Regions from separate parts of the Arthrobacter sp. DNA4 genome, predicted to be linked through region 1. Evidence: riboswitches for the same ligand, from Rfam matches in the RefSeq annotation. Region 1 holds a riboswitch; the other holds the start of a gene.
What was found. Region 1 has a riboswitch for S-adenosylmethionine ahead of NMQ03_RS06915 (homoserine O-acetyltransferase). Riboswitches for the same ligand answer to the same signal wherever they lie in the genome.
Positions count from the first base shown of each region.

Region 2: another riboswitch for S-adenosylmethionine. It lies ahead of NMQ03_RS19270 (DUF1737 domain-containing protein); the one in region 1 lies ahead of NMQ03_RS06915 (homoserine O-acetyltransferase).

Region 1 is NZ_CP101466.1:1,495,682-1,503,614, forward strand. Features, by position in the region: gene NMQ03_RS06890 (DeoR/GlpR family DNA-binding transcription regulator) at 1-221, shown strand, start outside; gene NMQ03_RS06895 (CPBP family intramembrane glutamic endopeptidase) at 314-1,093, shown strand; gene NMQ03_RS06900 (DUF222 domain-containing protein) at 1,169-2,662, opposite strand; gene NMQ03_RS21120 (hypothetical protein) at 2,685-2,876, opposite strand; gene NMQ03_RS06905 (VOC family protein) at 3,114-3,752, opposite strand; SAM riboswitch class IV at 3,914-4,028, shown strand; gene NMQ03_RS06910 (bifunctional o-acetylhomoserine/o-acetylserine sulfhydrylase) at 4,073-5,395, shown strand; SAM riboswitch class IV at 5,491-5,606, shown strand; gene NMQ03_RS06915 (homoserine O-acetyltransferase) at 5,619-6,734, shown strand; gene NMQ03_RS06920 (MFS transporter) at 6,914-7,933, shown strand, end outside.
Region 2 is NZ_CP101466.1:4,152,708-4,160,640, reverse strand. Features, by position in the region: gene NMQ03_RS19285 (HNH endonuclease signature motif containing protein) at 1-993, opposite strand, end outside; gene NMQ03_RS19280 (O-succinylhomoserine sulfhydrylase) at 1,240-2,448, opposite strand; gene NMQ03_RS19275 (rhodanese-like domain-containing protein) at 2,449-2,859, opposite strand; gene NMQ03_RS19270 (DUF1737 domain-containing protein) at 2,856-3,131, opposite strand; SAM riboswitch class IV at 3,145-3,260, opposite strand; gene opgC (OpgC domain-containing protein) at 3,430-5,898, shown strand; gene NMQ03_RS19260 (hypothetical protein) at 6,030-6,284, opposite strand; gene NMQ03_RS19255 (TetR/AcrR family transcriptional regulator C-terminal domain-containing protein) at 6,507-7,211, shown strand; partial or broken gene NMQ03_RS19250 (pyridoxamine 5'-phosphate oxidase family protein) at 7,252-7,716, opposite strand; gene NMQ03_RS19245 (aminodeoxychorismate lyase) at 7,776-7,933, opposite strand, start outside.

The DNA of each region.
Region 1 (7,933 bases):
CCACCAACACAGGGGAAGGCGAAGCCTCTGTCAATGCCTTGCTGGCTTCCCGCGCCAGGGTGTCCTACGTCCTGGCTGATTCCTCCAAAGTTGGCGTGCGGGCATTTGCCACCATGGACGGCTATGACTTCACCCGGCTGATTACCGATTCCGGCATCTCTGCGCGCGACAAGGCAGCCTTCGAAGCCAACGGCACGGAAGTGATTGTCGCACCCGCCTAAATCCCTTGGGCTGTGCGCGGTCCGGGTACAGTGCTGCCCAACACCTGCCGCTCCATCAGGCCGGATCCAGAAACTGAAGGCAAGATGGGAACATGCTGGTTCCCTCCCGCCGTCGACTGCGGCTCGAAGTCTGGATCGTCCTGGGCCTGTCCCTGGGCCAGTCGGCCGTCTACTCCGTGGTGCAGCTGCTCGACAAGATGACCCGCGCCCCGCTGGCCGAGGGCACCTCCACCCTGAACCGGTCGCAGAGCACCCGCGAGTACTTCGACCTCACCTATCAGCTGCTGGATATCATCTTTGCGCTGGTTCCGGTGCTGCTGGTCTTCTACTTCCTCACCGACCAGCGGCAGGCGACACCGGGCGATGCCGGTAATCCCGGTTCAGCATTCCGGAAGCTTGGGTTCAACTTTGCCCGGCCCGGCAGGGACCTGCTGCAGGGCCTGGGGCTCGCGGCGCTGATTGGCATACCGTCCCTGGGGCTTTATGCCGCCGGCCGGGCCCTCGGCATCACCACCGCCATCATTCCCAGTGCACTGGATGCGTATTGGTGGACTGTTCCGGTCCTGATCCTGTCGGCGATGCGCCACGCGGTGCTCGAGGAAGTCATTGTGGTGGGCTACCTCCTGGACCGCTTCGGCAAGTTCGGGTGGAGCACGCCGCTCGCCATCGCCGTCAGCTCGCTGCTGCGCGGCAGCTACCACCTCTACCAGGGCTTTGGTCCCTTCATTGGAAACGCGGTGATGGGGGTGGTCTTCGCCTGGTTGTACACCCGCACCAAGCGCGTCATGCCCCTGGTCATCGCCCATGCGCTGCTGGATATCGTGGCTTTTGTTGGCTTCAGCCTCTTCGGCAAGGCCGTGGGGCTGGGGTAGCTGCGCAGGCGGCCCGGCGGCCCGGTGATGTTCCCAGGGCGGTATGGGTGCTGTGGCCCTAAACATCACGCAGGGTCAAATTTCCAACAACAGCAACTGCCAGTCCGACTGGGAGTCAGCGGGCAGGTCGTAGAACCTTGCATGGAACTCATCCCACAGGGGATCAGCAGGGCAAAGCTCGTTCCAATCCAGCACGTTGTCACCTGGCGGGTCCTCGACAGGCGGATCTGGCCACACCGGCATCCCCGCGAGGAACTCTTGCCACAACGGATCTTCGGATAGGTCCGGCCCGCGCCATGGTGGCGCCGTGACCAGCTGAGCGGTACCGGTAAGCCGAGCAGTGTCCTTAAGCCGAGCAGCGTCATCAAGTCCAGCCCTGGATCCGCGCGGAGTTGGCGCCTCAGTTTGTCCCACGACAGCATCCACCGGCAGAAATCCTGGTGGCCAGTGCGTTGGGTCGGCATCCTGGTGGTCGGGTTTGTAGTGCCTGCCTGTTGGTGAGGTCCAGCCGGGCGGATTGTTTTCGGTTGCTGTGCTGGGTGTCCATTGGCTGTGGTGCTTGAGCCGGTGGTGCTTGGGGCAGAGCTGTGCCAGGTTGCTGGCGTTGGTGGTGCCGTCGTGTTCCCAGGCGGTGAGGTGGTCGGTTTCGTTGTCGGGGGTGCGGTTGGTGCAGCCGGGGAAGGTGCATTTGGTGTCGCGCATCCTGATCCAGCGTTTGATGGTTTCGGTGAGCCGGTAGTTTTTGCGGCCGATTTCCAGTGGTGCCCCGTCGCGGGGGTCGACGAGGACCCGGTAGAAGGAGTCCGCCCCGTCGGCGACGAGTTTCCGTGCCATGGACGTCGGGATCGGCCCGAAACCATCCAGTACGGCGGGTTCATCGGTCTGGCCGAGGAGGGAGAGCACGGGCACGGTGACCAGGACATCGGCCCGCGGGGTGGGGACCTGTCCGACCTCCATGGGTTTCCCGGTCTGTGTGGTCTGGCCGTCGCCGAGGAGCAGGGAGGCGGCGATGTCGGGGCGGAGTTGGGTGAGGGTGCGCTCTTCGGTGGGGCCTTGGAGGCCGCGTGCGGTGGCGGTGGTGCGGTTCCAGATCGCGCACGCGGTGTCCCCGGGGAGGTAGAGCGAGACCCAGGCCATGCCATCCCGGTCGGGGGTGTATTCCATCCGCCGATCAGCCACACCCTTTGCATGGCGCTTCTCGATCGAGTCAGGGTGGTGGCGTTCCCGCCAGCTACGGACCTTGGCCCGGAACCGGGACGGGACGAGCTCACCGGGGGCCGCGCCGCGGGCGGGGTTGGGTGCATCGGGGTCGAAGAAGTGCGCCACCAGAGAGGCCGCGCCCTCGGAGGTGAGGCCTTCGGTTTCGTCGGCGATGATCTTCGCGTGCTGCCAGGACAACACGCCGGCGGCCAGTGCGTCCATGACGGGTGGCAGGGAACAGATCCGCCGCGACTGCTCCACCAAAGCGCCCGCGGCCGCGGAACTGATGGTCAGGACTCCCGCGATCTCCTCCACCACGGACATGTCCGCGTAAGCGCGGTCCTGGATTGAGGCGTCCGGCGGCGTCATCGCCTCCTGGAACTCCACTGCCTCAGCGGCGTCCCATGCCTTTCACCGCTGCAAGTTGTGCTTCCAGGCGGGACGCGGCTTCCAGGCGTTCCAGCCGGATCTCATACCGCCGCTGCAACACATCACCGGCACCGACATGAGCGCCGGAAGCCAGGAAAGCGTCCTCTTTCTCCAGGGCGCCCAGGGCAGCAACAGAGGCATGGATACCCTCCAAGCCACCGCAACACCACCGCTGATTCCCATAGCAACATCATCCGACGAGGCACTGACATTCAAAGTGTTGGCCGTTTTAGTTGACACCGCCCGGGACTCCCGACCCGGCAGCCACTTAAACGAATTCGGCCGCCATTGGGTGGTGACGCCGTTGTCACCACCCAATGGCGGCCGAAGCTTGCCTGGGCGCAACCCAGGAACCTCCCGGACAGGGCCGGAAAGGAGGGAGGGAGGAGCGTCAGATAGTGACGGCCCCGTTGGCGGTCTCAAAGGTGACCGAGAGGATGCCCGGCGTCCCGTGCGGGGCGACCCATTCGACCGCAACGTCCTCGAGCGGCTTCTCCACCGGCTCACCCAGCCACTCGGTGACGCGCGAGGCGGAACCGGCGATGGTCAGGCAGCTCATCTTGAGGTTGCTCTCGTACGCATTGGACGGGTGGAGCGAGGGATCGCCCTCCCACTTGAGCATGTACGGGACCTGGGGATCGGCGATGAGGCCCAGGATGCCAATCTGCTTCCAGACCAGCTCGCGGCCGTCCGGGAATTTGCGGTTGCCGTTCACGGCGGCGCGGCCCAGGCGTTCCTCGAAGGGGGCGAGGTCGTCCACTTCGACGCACCAGCCCATCCACCCGCCACCGGCAGCGGAACGGGCACGCACTGCCTGCCCGAAGGGTGCCTTGTCCGATGCCGGATGGTCCAGTACCTCGACAACTTCGAGGTACTTGTGCCCGGCGAGCGGAATGATCATATTTCGGGTTCCGAAGCGGGGGTGTACGCCACCCTTCACTGCCTCAACGCCGAGGGCAGTTGCAATACGTTCGGTAGTGGCCGCGAGGCCATCGTGTTCACAGGCGTAAGAGACGTGATCCATGCGCATGCGAACATCTTGGCACTTTGTGATCCGGCTCTCAGCTAAGGGTGCCCTTACTAGCATTTGTCGTGCGCGGCGCCCCGGTACCGGAGCCAACAGGGGCGCCGGAAGACCATGTTCGTCACAATGCTGTCCACAGCGGCTGTCCGGTTCCTAGACTGGGCCCAGGTCATGAGTGCCAGCGACAAGCCCCGGCTCGCTGGTAAGCAACCCTCCATCCGCGGTGGGGTGCCCCGGGTGAGGACCTGGCTCTCCGGCAACAGCCGGGAGCAAGCGCGGCCCGTACTGCCGGTGAGCATGCCGGGCCCATGTCAAAGGAGATTTGGATGTCCAACGGATGGTCCTTCGAAACCCGCCAGATCCATGCAGGCCAGACGGCGGACAGCGCCACGGGTGCCCGCGCCCTGCCCATCTACCAGACCACGTCATTCGTGTTCCCCAGCGCTGAAAGCGCTGCCAACCGTTTTGCCCTGGCTGAACTTGCGCCCATTTACACCCGCATTGGCAACCCAACCCAGGACGCCGTCGAGCAACGGATTGCCAGCCTCGAAGGAGGCCTGGCCGCGCTGCTGCTGAGCTCCGGGCAGGCCGCGGAAACCTTCGCTGTCCTGAACATCGCCGAGGCAGGAGACCACATCGTGGCCAGCCCCAGCCTTTACGGCGGAACCTACAACCTGTTCGCCCACACGCTGAAGAAGTTCGGCATCTCGGTGACCTTCGTGGCCGATCCGGACAACCTGGACCAGTGGCGCGATGCCGTCCAGCCCAACACCAAGCTCTTCTTCGGTGAAGTGGTCTCCAACCCGCGCCAGGACGTCCTGGACATCGAGGGCATCTCCCAGGTGGCCCACCAGGCGGGCGTGCCCCTGATCGTGGACAACACCCTTTCAACCCCCTACCTGATCCGCCCGCTGGAGTGGGGAGCAGACATTGTGATCCACTCGGCCACCAAATACCTTGGCGGCCACGGCTCCGCCATCGCCGGTGTCATCGTCGATTCCGGCAAGTTCGATTTCGGCAAGGATCCGGAACGGTTCCCCGGCTTCAACACCCCGGACCCCACGTACAACGGCCTGGTCTACGCACGCGACCTCGGCGAAGGCGGCGCGCTCGGCGCCAACCTCTCCTACATCCTCAAAGCCCGGGTGCAGTTGCTGCGCGACCTGGGCTCGGCCGTCTCGCCCTTCAACGCGTTCCTGATTTCCCAGGGCCTGGAGACGTTAAGCCTGCGGGTGGAGCGCCACGTTGCGAACGCCACGGAAGTGGCGCGCTGGCTGGAGGCAAGGGACGACGTCGAATCCGTCGCCTACGCGGGGCTTCCCTCCAGCCCCTGGTACGAGCGTGGCCGCAAGTACGGACCCAAGGGGACGGGCGCCGTCGTGGCCTTCAACCTGGCCGGCGGGGCAGAGGCGGGCAAGCGCTTCGTCGACGCCCTGGAGCTGCATTCCCACGTGGCCAACATCGGCGACGTCCGCTCCCTGGTCATCCACCCGGCGTCGACCACGCACAGCCAGCTTTCGCCGGAGCAGCAGGTTGTAGCCGGCGTTCACCCGGGCCTGGTCCGGCTTTCCGTCGGCCTGGAGCACATCGACGACATCCTCGCCGACCTGGAGGCAGGCTTCCGGGCCGCCAAGGGCGCCAACCAGTAGCCCCAAACACGAGGACGCAGCATGTGGCAAGCCGGGAAGTCACAACCAGTCATACTCTTGGCCTGGAGTGGGGGGTGTTTCGTACACTCGAACCAGGTCATGAGTGCCAGTGACAGCCCCGGCTTGCTGGTAAGCAACCCTCCATCCGCGGTGGGGTGCCCCGGGTGAGGACCTGGCCTGCCGGTCAGACGACGGCAGGCAAGCGCGTAGAAGAGGTCTTGCCATGACGGTTACCGTCGCCCGAACCACCATTCCCGAACATGGAATTGTCCGTTACGCCTCCATCGGGGGACTGGAACTCGAGGCCGGGGGATACCTCCCGGATGTCACCCTGGCCTATGAAACCTGGGGGACGCTCAACGCGGACGCCAGCAACGCCATCCTGATCGAGCACGCGCTGACCGGCAGCACCCACGTGACCCGCGGCGACACCGACGAAGAAGGCTGGTGGGAACAGCTGGTAAGCCCCGGCGCTCCCGTGGACACGGACCGCTTCTTCGTGGTGTCCATCAACATTGTCGGTGGCTGCTACGGATCCACTGGCCCGTCATCGCCCGCGCCTGACGGAAAGCCCTGGGGCTCCAGGTTTCCCCTCGTCACGCTGCGTGACAGCACTGTTGCTGAAGCCAGGCTGGCGGACCAGCTGGGCATCAAGAGCTGGTTCGCCGTCCTTGGCGGGTCGATGGGCGGCGCCCGCGCCCTGGAATGGGCGGTGACGTACCCGGAGAGGGTGCAGCGCTGCGCCGTGATCTCCGTGGGAGCCGCCAGCACTGCCGAACAGATTGCTTTCGCGCAGGCCCAGACTCTGGCCATCCGGCAGGACCCCAACTTCAACGGCGGGGACTACTACGGCGGTCCGTGTCCGGAAGACGGGCTGGCACTTGCCCGGCGCATCGCCCACATCACCTACCGGTCGGCCGCGGAACTGGAAGGCCGCTTTGGCCGGGCACCCCAGGCGCCCGAATCACCCCTGCAGGGGGAAATTCTCGCCTCCCGCGGCCGCTACCAGGTGGAAAGCTACCTGGACCACCAAGGGAACAAGCTGGTGAAGCGCTTCGACGCCAACAGCTATATCGCCCTGACCGAGGCGCTGATGAGCCACGATGTATGCCGGGGGCGGGGAACCTTGGCCGAAGCCCTGGCCACCTCCACGGCACGGTTCTTCGTGGCCGCGGTGGACTCGGACAGGCTCTATTTTCCGTCGCAGTCCCACGAACTGGCCCAGGCCCTGCCCGGCGACGTGGACGTCCATGTCATCCAGGCGCCGATCGGGCACGACGGGTTCCTCACCGAGATCGGGCAGTTGGGCGGCCGGCTGCGGAGCAGCTTCCTGGTCTAGGCGCCGCCTGGCGGACAACCGGCATTGTGCATTCCTGCAGATGCCTTCTGCACTAATCGGCGTTGAGGTTGCACCGCAGGCAGACCATACTCATCGAATCCGGCTTTCGTGGTGTGCATCACACCCGTCTGCCATTGACTGGTCCCCGTGGTGTCGACGACGACGCCGAAGGAGTTCGCATGAGTACGGAAAGCTCCGCCGCAAGGCGCACAGAGGAAACCGACGTCAAGGCCTCAGGCCTTAAGAAGGTGGTGACGGCTTCCATGGCCGGCACCGTCGTTGAATGGTATGAATTCTTCCTCTACGCATCGGCCGCCACCCTGGTGTTCGGGAAGGCCTTCTTCCCCAACGCCGGGACGGAACTGGACGGCATCATCGCCGCCTTCCTCACCTACGCCGTCGGTTTTGTCGCGCGCCCCATCGGCGGCATCGTCTTTGGCCACTTCGGCGATAAGTTCGGCCGCAAGCAGCTGCTGCAGCTGAGCATCATCCTGGTGGGCGTCTCCACCTTCCTGATGGGCTGCCTGCCCACCTTCGGACAGATCGGCTACTGGGCCCCCACGCTGCTGGTCTTCCTGCGGTTCGCCCAGGGCTTTGCCGTGGGCGGGGAGTGGGGCGGCGCCGTCCTCCTCGTCGCAGAGCACAGCCCCAGCAAGTCACGCGGTTTCTGGGCCAGTTGGCCGCAATCGGCAGTGCCCCTCGGCAACCTGCTGGCCACGGCCGTGCTGTTCGTCCTCTCCTCCACGCTGACGCAGGACGCGTTCCTGGGCTGGGGCTGGCGCGTGGCGTTCTGGCTCTCCGCCGTGATCGTCCTGATCGGCTACTACATCCGCACCAAGGTCAACGACGCCCCCATCTTCCTGGAGGCCCGCAAAGAGGTGGAGGCGGGCCACAAGGGTTACGGCGTGGCCGAGGTGTTCCGGCGCTACCCGCGCGGGGTCTTCACCGCCATGGGCCTGCGCTTCGCGGAAAACATCCTGTACTACCTGGTGGTCACGTTCTCCATCACCTACCTGAAGACCGTGGTGCAGGCTGACACCACGCGGATCCTGCTGCTGCTGCTCCTTGCGCACGCCGTCCACTTCGCGGTGGTTCCCATGGTGGGCAAGCTGTCGGACCGCTTCGGCCGCAAGCCCGTCTACATGGTAAGCGCCATCATGGGTGCCACCTGGGGTTTCTTTGCCTTCCCCATGATGGAC
Region 2 (7,933 bases), 1.9 Mb from region 1:
CGCCCCACCGGCGACGAGTTTGCGGGCCATGGACGCCGGGATTGGTCCGAAGCCGTCCAGTACGGCGGGTTCGTCGGTCACTCCGAGGAGGGCGAACACGGGCACGGTGACCAGGACGTCGGCCCGCGGGGTAGGGACTTCGCTGAGTTCAGTGGCAGTTCCAGCCCCCAGCAGCAGGGATGCTGCGATGTCGGGGCGGAGCTGGGTGAGGGTGCGCTCTTCGTCGGGGCCTTGGAGTCCGCGGGCGGTGGCGGTGGTCCGGTTCCAGATGGTGCGCGCGGTGTCCCCGGGCATGTAGAGGGAGATCCAGGCCATGCCATCCCGGTCGGGGGTGTATTCCATCCGCCGACCCGCCACACCCTTTGCATGGCGCTTCTCGATCGATTCCGGATGGTGGCGTTCCCGCCACCCGCGGACCTTGGCCCGGAACCGTGACGGGACGAGTTCGCCGGGGGCGGCACCCCGGGCCGGGTTCGGCGCAGCCGGGTCGAAGAAGTGCGTCACCAGGGACGCCGCGCCCCCGGAGGTGAGGCCTTCGGTTTCGTCAGCAATGATGCGGGCGTGCTGCCACGACATCGCGCCCGCGGCCAAGGCGTTCATGACGGGCGGCAGGGAGCAGATCCGCCGTGACTGCTCCACCAATGCCCCTGCTGCGCCGGAGCTGATGGTCAGGACTCCGGCGATCTCCTCGACCACCGACATGTCCGCGTACGTGCGGTCCTGCACGGAGGCGTCCGGCGGGGTCACGGCTTGCTGGAACTCCACTCCCTCAGCGACGTCCCGTGCCTTCACCGCAGCGAGCTGCGCCTCCAGCCGAGCCAAAAGCTCCAGTCGTTCCAGACGGATCTCATACCGCCGCTGCAACACATCCACACCGGCACAAGCACCGGCCCCGGCAGCAAGGAAAGAGTCCTCACTGTTCAGCGAATCGAGGGCGGCAACAGAGGCATCGATTGACGCCAGCACCACCCCGACACCACCGCTGATTCCCATACCGACATCATCCAACGAGGCACTGACATCGTATTTGGCCGCCACGGATTACGGTATTGGTGGCATGAGCCTCCTGCGGTAAGCTCGGGAACTTCAGGTGCAAGGAACCCATGCAACTGTGGGGCGACCGTGACACACTCCGGCGCGTGACGCCGTCGTACGCCTTCGAAGCTGAACTTTGATACCGCATTTCCCCCGGCCAGAGGGTCCACATACTGCTGGAAACTCAGGCAGGACCAGCCGCCGCTAGATCTGCTTCAGCGCCTGCTCCAGGTCGCGGAGGAGGTCCTCCGGGTCCTCGAGCCCCACCGAGAGCCGGACCACGCCGTCACTCAGGCCGATGGCGGCCCGCCCCTCCGGGCCCATCGCCCGGTGGGTAGTGGTGGCGGGGTGCGTGATCAGGGACTTTGCATCACCGAGGTTGTTGGAGATATCGATGATCCGCAGCCCGTCCAGCAGCGCAAACGCCGCTTCCTTGCCCGTGCGTCCGCCGGAAGGAGCGAGCTCGAAGGTAAGGACCGTGCCACCGGCACTCATCTGCTTTGCCGCCAGCCCGTACTGCGGGTGCGACTTCAGGAGCGGGTACTTCACCCAGCCCACCGCCGGCTGTTCCTCCAGCCATTCTGCGAGCCGAAGGGCGGTCGCCGAGGAGTGGTTGACGCGCAGGCCCATGGTCTCCAGGCCCTTGGTCAGAACCCAGGCGTTGAAAGCGGAAAGCGCGGGGCCGGTGTGCCGCATCAGCTGCTTCACCGGTCCGTCGATGAATTCCTTGGTGCCCAGGATGGCACCACCCATCACCCTGCCCTGCCCGTCGATGTGCTTGGTGCCGGAGTAGACGATCACGTCGGCGCCGAGGTCCCCGCAGCGCTGCAGCAGGGGAGTGGCAAAGACGTTGTCCGCCACCACGGTGGCCCCGGCCGCATGCGCCAGTTCACTGACGGCTGCGATGTCCACGATCTCCTGCATGGGGTTCGACGGGGACTCGAAGAAGACGGCGGTGGTGGGCTTGGACAGGGCTTCGCGCCACTGGTCCAGGTCCGGCCCGTCCACGAAGACCGTTTCCACGCCCCAACGGGGCAGGATCTCATTCAGGATCACAAAGCACGAACCGAACAGTGACCGGGCGGCCACCACCCGGTCACCGGCAGCCAGCAGGGCACCCAGCGCGGTGAACACGGCGGACATGCCCGACGCCGTCGCGAAGCATGCTTCGGCGCCTTCCAGCAGCCTGAGCCGTTCCTGGAAGGTGGCCACGGACGGGTTGCCGTAGCGGGAGTAGACAAAGCGCTCGTCCTCGCCGGTGAAGGCGCGTTCAGCTGCCGCGGCTGATTCGTAGACGAACCCGGAGTTCAGGAAGATGGCCTCGGATGTTTCCTGGAAGTTGGAGCGGTCCAGGCCTCCGCGGACTGCCTGGGTGTCGGGGTTCCAGCCGGGGGCGTCTGGGTTGAAGGCCACTTAGTTCTTTCCGAGGTTGGTGGGGAGGCCGCGGTTCTTCCAGCCATTGACGGTCCGCTCGCCGTAGCGGTCGGGCTCGCCTTCGAAGCCCTCCAGCACGCTGTACGCGGTGAAGCCGGCCTGGGTGGCGGCAGTTGCGGCCGCGATGGACCGCTGGCCGGAACGGCACAGGAACAGCAGTTCCGCGTGGGGATCCTCCGGCGCCTGCTCCTGCAGGTCCTTGACGAAGTCGGGGTTGGGGATACCGCCGGGAAAGGTCCACTGGATGAACAGGGGATCGTTGTCCGTGGCTTTGGTGTCCGGGATGCCGATGTGGGCCCATTCGCCCTCGGTGCGGACGTCCACCAGGATGGCGCCCTGCTCCAGCTTGGCCCAGGCTTCCTGCGGCGTCAGGTCTCCGGCGTAGCTCATGCGTGACCCTCGCCGTCGAACTCGCCCTCAAATTCGGCATCGAGCTGGTCCACGGCGGTCGCCACGGCGGCATCGGCTGAGGCGATGGCGGCCGGAAGGACGATTGCCTGCGCAACGATGACGGTGGTGCCGTTGAAGGTTGCCGCCGGGCTGCCGTGCAGGACATAGCCGTCGGCGAGTGCAGCGGAGATCCGCTCACAGAATTCACGGTTGTCCGCGCCGGTAATCAGGCGGTAGGACAGTTTTTCGTCAGGGGCGGGTGCGTCGGACACGACGGATCTCCTTCTTTCACGCTTGCAGCTCGAATCGGTCGATATGCCGAGTATTCACCTGAGGCACCCCGCCGCGAAAGGGAGGGTTGCCGACCGGCAAGTCAGGGCTTTGCACCGGTACTCATTACTCCCCAAAAACGTAACACCTGCCGCGCCCCGCCGCATCGCCGCCGTCGTCATGTTCCGTAATTGAGCCGTCCGCGACACGGCACGGGTAATGCCCGCGGGCCGATAAAGTTCTTACCGGGGGGCGCCGCCCCGTATCCAGAGCAATGAGTACCGGGGGGTCCTTGTCAGCATGCGGGCACACGTATCGCACCACCACGCCGCCATCCGGCGGAACCGTCCGCGTTCCATCGCAGCCTTTTTCGCCGCGGCCATCATCGCCCTCCTGGCCCTGGTGGTCCCGGCCGGACCGGCGCACGCCGCGCCTGCTGCACCGGACAAGGGCAAGCCCTGGCTGGGGGCGGTCCTCGAGTGGGGTGAGGATACGGCTGCGGGCTTCAGTGACCGGCTGGGCGCCAGCCCTGCCGTCTTCGGCCATGACATCACCATTCCCTACCGCGAATCGGAGCGGAACGACATGGACGGCTTCCTGCAGCAGACTGCTGCCAAAGGCGCCCACGCCCTGCTCACGGTGAAGCCGTCGGTGCCCCTGGACCAGCTCGGCACGGCCGAGGCGGAAGCGTTCGCAGCACAAGTGCGCGACCTGGCGTCGGGGTTCAAAGGCCAACTGCTGGTCCGGTTCGCCCCCGATATGAATACCGGCTGGGTGGCATGGGGCCAGCAGCCGGCCACGTACCGGCAAACCTTCCAGGCCGTGGCGGCAGCCTTCAAGAAGTACGACGGCGGCCGGGCCGCCATGGTGTGGGCGCCCTACCTGGGCAAGGACTACCCCTTTGAACGGAACCGGAATGCCCCGGAGCCGGGAAGCGAGGGGTTCTCCCTCCTGGATACGAATGGGGACGGGGCCTGGAACGGAAGCGACAGCGCCTATGCTCCCTATTACCCCGGCGATGACGCCGTGGACTGGGTGGGCCTGACCGCCTATCACGACGACACTTCCGGCGGGGCCGCCGTCAACACCACGCCGCGTCCCGGTGAACTCCAGGAGATGCTGACGGCATCCGGCAGCGAAAACTTCTACGGCACCTACGCCGAGGGACGCAAAAAGCCATTCCTCCTGCAGACCTCGGCCTTCTACAGCCCTGCGTCCGGTGGGGCACCCGAGGCGGACATCAAGACGGGCTGGTGGGACCAGGTGGTGGCCACTGCCACATCGCCCGCTTTCGGCGGGACGGCCGCCGTGGTGTGGGACGAGCGGACCAGCACGCGGGACACCGGCGTGGCAAGCATCAGCTGGCTGCTCACGGGAAGCCCGGATGTTGCCAAGTCCGCGCTCGACAGGCTGAAGGCATCACCGATGGTCACCGGCCCTGTCACGGATGTGGCGTCCACAGGCACCTACGTGCGGGCCAATACGCTCTCCGGTGCCGTCCCGTGGACCCTTGCTGCCGCCATGGTCATCCTCCTGGTGGCCCTGTGGCAGATTCCCCGCCGGATCAACACCGCCACGTCCTGGAGCTACCAGGACCCTTCCACCAGGGATTCGAGGGTGGATCTGCTGCGCGGTCTGGCCATAGTCTTCGTTGTGGTCAACCACCTGGGCATGGCCTCACTGTTCCAGTTGCTCACCCAGGAGGCGGTGGGCTTCGTGTCAGGCGCGGAGCTCTTCGTGCTGTTCTCCGGCCTGGTGGTCGGCATGGTGTACGGGCCCAAAGCCAAGCAGGACTTCGGCCGGGTGGTGGACCTGACATCCCGCCGTGCCGGGAAGCTGTACGTGACTGCGCTGGCCGTGCTGATCGGCGTCTTCCTTCTTTCCCTGCTCCCGTTCTTCCACACCGAGGCCCTGACCACGTTCGTGGACCAGGGGACCGGCGGGGCGGGACACGGTGGTGCTTACCGGACCTACGACCTCTATGCCGGCATGTCATCGCTGTTCCAGTTCCCCGTGCCGCCGCAGGTGCTGCTTACTATCGTGCTGCTGCAGTTCGGGCCTTGGCAGTTCAACGTCATGGGCCTGTACGTGGTGCTCCTGCTGGCCAGCCCGCTGATCCTTGCGGCGCTGAACCGCGGCAAGGCCGTCTGGGTCTTGCTGGCGACGCTCGCCGTGTACGCCGTGGGCGCGGTGACCCGGTTCAGGATCCTGCCGTCCCAGTTTGAGGACTCGTTCCCCCTGCTGGTCTGGCAGGTGCTTTTTGTGCTCGGGCTGGTGGTTGGCTACTACCGCCGCAGCATCGTTGCCTGGCTGTCGGCCCACACCTGGGTGGTGGCGGCCTGCACTGTGGCAGCGTTTGCCCTGGCCTTCCTGTCCTGGGGGAATCCTTACCTGGCCAACAACTACGACGTCCGCCTGGCGCTCATGCCGGACGCCTCCTACCGGGCCATGTATGACGCACTCTTCGGCCGGACCTACCTGGCGCCCGGCCGCCTGTTCAACGTCCTGGTCCTGGTGGTGGCCGCCTACGCGTTCCTCAGCGCTTACTGGAAACCGGTGGAGCGGGCCCTGGGCTGGTTCCTGATTCCGCTGGGCCGCGCCACGCTCTATGTGTTCATCATGCATGTGGTGCTGATCGCCGTCGTCACAAACATCCCGGCGCTCCAGCAGCAGAGCATTTTCCTCAACACCGCGGCCTACGCCGTGGTCCTGGGCCTGCTGTGGGTGATGGTCCGCACCAGGTTCCTTTTCCGGATCATCCCCACCTAGGGATCTCCCAGGCGCGGACTCCGGTTGCGGGTGGGGCGTCCGGACATGAAAATGCTGCGGCACAAAAGTGCCGCAGCATGTCATCGTTCGCCGCTGGTTGTCCTGGGGTCCGTTGGAGGCCCGGAAACAGCCTAGACGAGTCGCGGGTAGCTGCTGAGGATGTAGTCCGCAGCAGCAGGCCCTCTCATGCGCAGGCCGTTGTGGCGGGCCGAGACTTTGTGTTTCATGGCAGCCCAGAAACTGGACTCGGTGCCGGTGGGCTGTTCGTTAACGAAGCACCAGCTGGTGTACAGGCCGTAGAGGCGGTCGGGGTCCAGGTTGGTGTCGGAGGCGTGGTCTGCGTAGGTGGCTTCGTGGAGGAAAAGATCAAACTGCGAATTGGCCATGAGGCGTCCCTTCGCTCGGTGCCGTGGTGCCGCCGGTAGGCTCCAGCGGCGAACCTCGATGCCCTGCACAAGGTGGCAAAGGATTATGTAGTCGCTTTCCTTGAGAGGTCCAGAAAAGCTCAAGAGTTCATCTTGTCTACGATGTAGACTTTACCTGTAGACCAGATATGAGGCAACCGTCCCAGTTACTTCGGGACGAGGGCCGCCAGTGAGGACTTTTTGATGACTTCCGCCAACAGTTCCCAGCCAGGGCAGGCCAAAACGAGGCTGAGCAGGGACATTGTGCTGGCCAAGGCCCTGGAGCTGGTGGACGCCGAAAGCCTGGAGGCGCTGACCATGCGCCGCTTGGGGCAGGAGCTCGGCCGGGATCCCATGAGCCTCTACCGGTACGCCGAAAACCGCGCCGCCTTGCTGGACGGGATAACGGAGCTGGTACTCAACCAGCTCAGCATCCATCCGGAGGACCCGGACTGGAAAGCCCAGCTGCGGAAGATCGCCCACAGCCTGCGGACGCTTGCCCTGCAGCATCCCAATGTGGTTCCCCTGTTGGTGACGCGGCCCCTTTCCACGCCTCTGGGCCTTCGCCCCCTGGGCACGCTGCGGCCCCTGGAACAGATCCTGTCCCTGCTGGGCGCGGCGGGATTCTCGCCGGCCGATGCGCTCCACGTCTACCGCGCCTACTACGGCTTCCTCTACGGGCACATCCTGAACGAATTGCAGGAGTATGTGGTGGATCCGGAAGAGAACGAGGTGCTGTTGCGCCTGGGGCTCCACCGCCTGCTTACCAAGGAGTTCCCCAGGCTGCGTGCCCTTGCTCCCGCCCTGTCTGAGTACGACGGCGAGGCGGAGCTTGACCAGGGACTTGGCATCCTGCTGTCCGGGCTGGAAGCACAGCTGTCACGGCAGGCTGCAGGCCCCGCCGCCTGACGCTCCGTGGCCTTGTGGAGGCCGGATTACCCGGGCGGCGCTATTCGAAGGATGCCCGGCGCCGGTCCTGCAGGCGGGTGTTCCAGATGTCCGGCCGGTTTACGCGGAACCGGCGTCCGGTCAGGGCTTTGGCGTTCAGCCGGACGTAGTGGGCTTTTTCGCCCGGCTGCCACGGTTCCAGGCCGAGTGCATCCACTGCATCCTTCACACCCTGGTCCTCGATGATCTCCGTTTCGCCGCGCACCACTACGCTCCAGGCCTGTTCCGAGGCGGGGTCGTAGCCGTCTATTTCCAGTGCTGCTTACCGTTCCATCCGGGCGCCCCAAAGCTTTGAACCGGGTGCGGTGCGGAAGACGATGCTGCGCAGGTGGACAGCGTAGTTCACGGGGAAGATCTCGGGATGTTCGTCCACCACGATGGCCAGCCTGCCCACCGCGTCATTGTCGAGGAGTTCCCAGCAGTCGTCGAAGGACAGGTTTTCAATCGGCAGGTTTCGCGAGTCCATGGTCCACACCTTACGGGTGATGCGGGAGTGGGAAAAGGGATTGCGCCGCTTGTTGCGGCCTAGTGGATGCCGGCGAAAAGTCCGCTCAACTCGGCGGTCAGTTCCTTCTGGACCGACGGGGTGCCGATTTCCTTGCCGTCGATCCGGTTCACGGGCGCCAGCAGGCGGACACTGGAGATCAGCCAGACCGCATCCGCGTCCATGAGGTCCCTGGGCT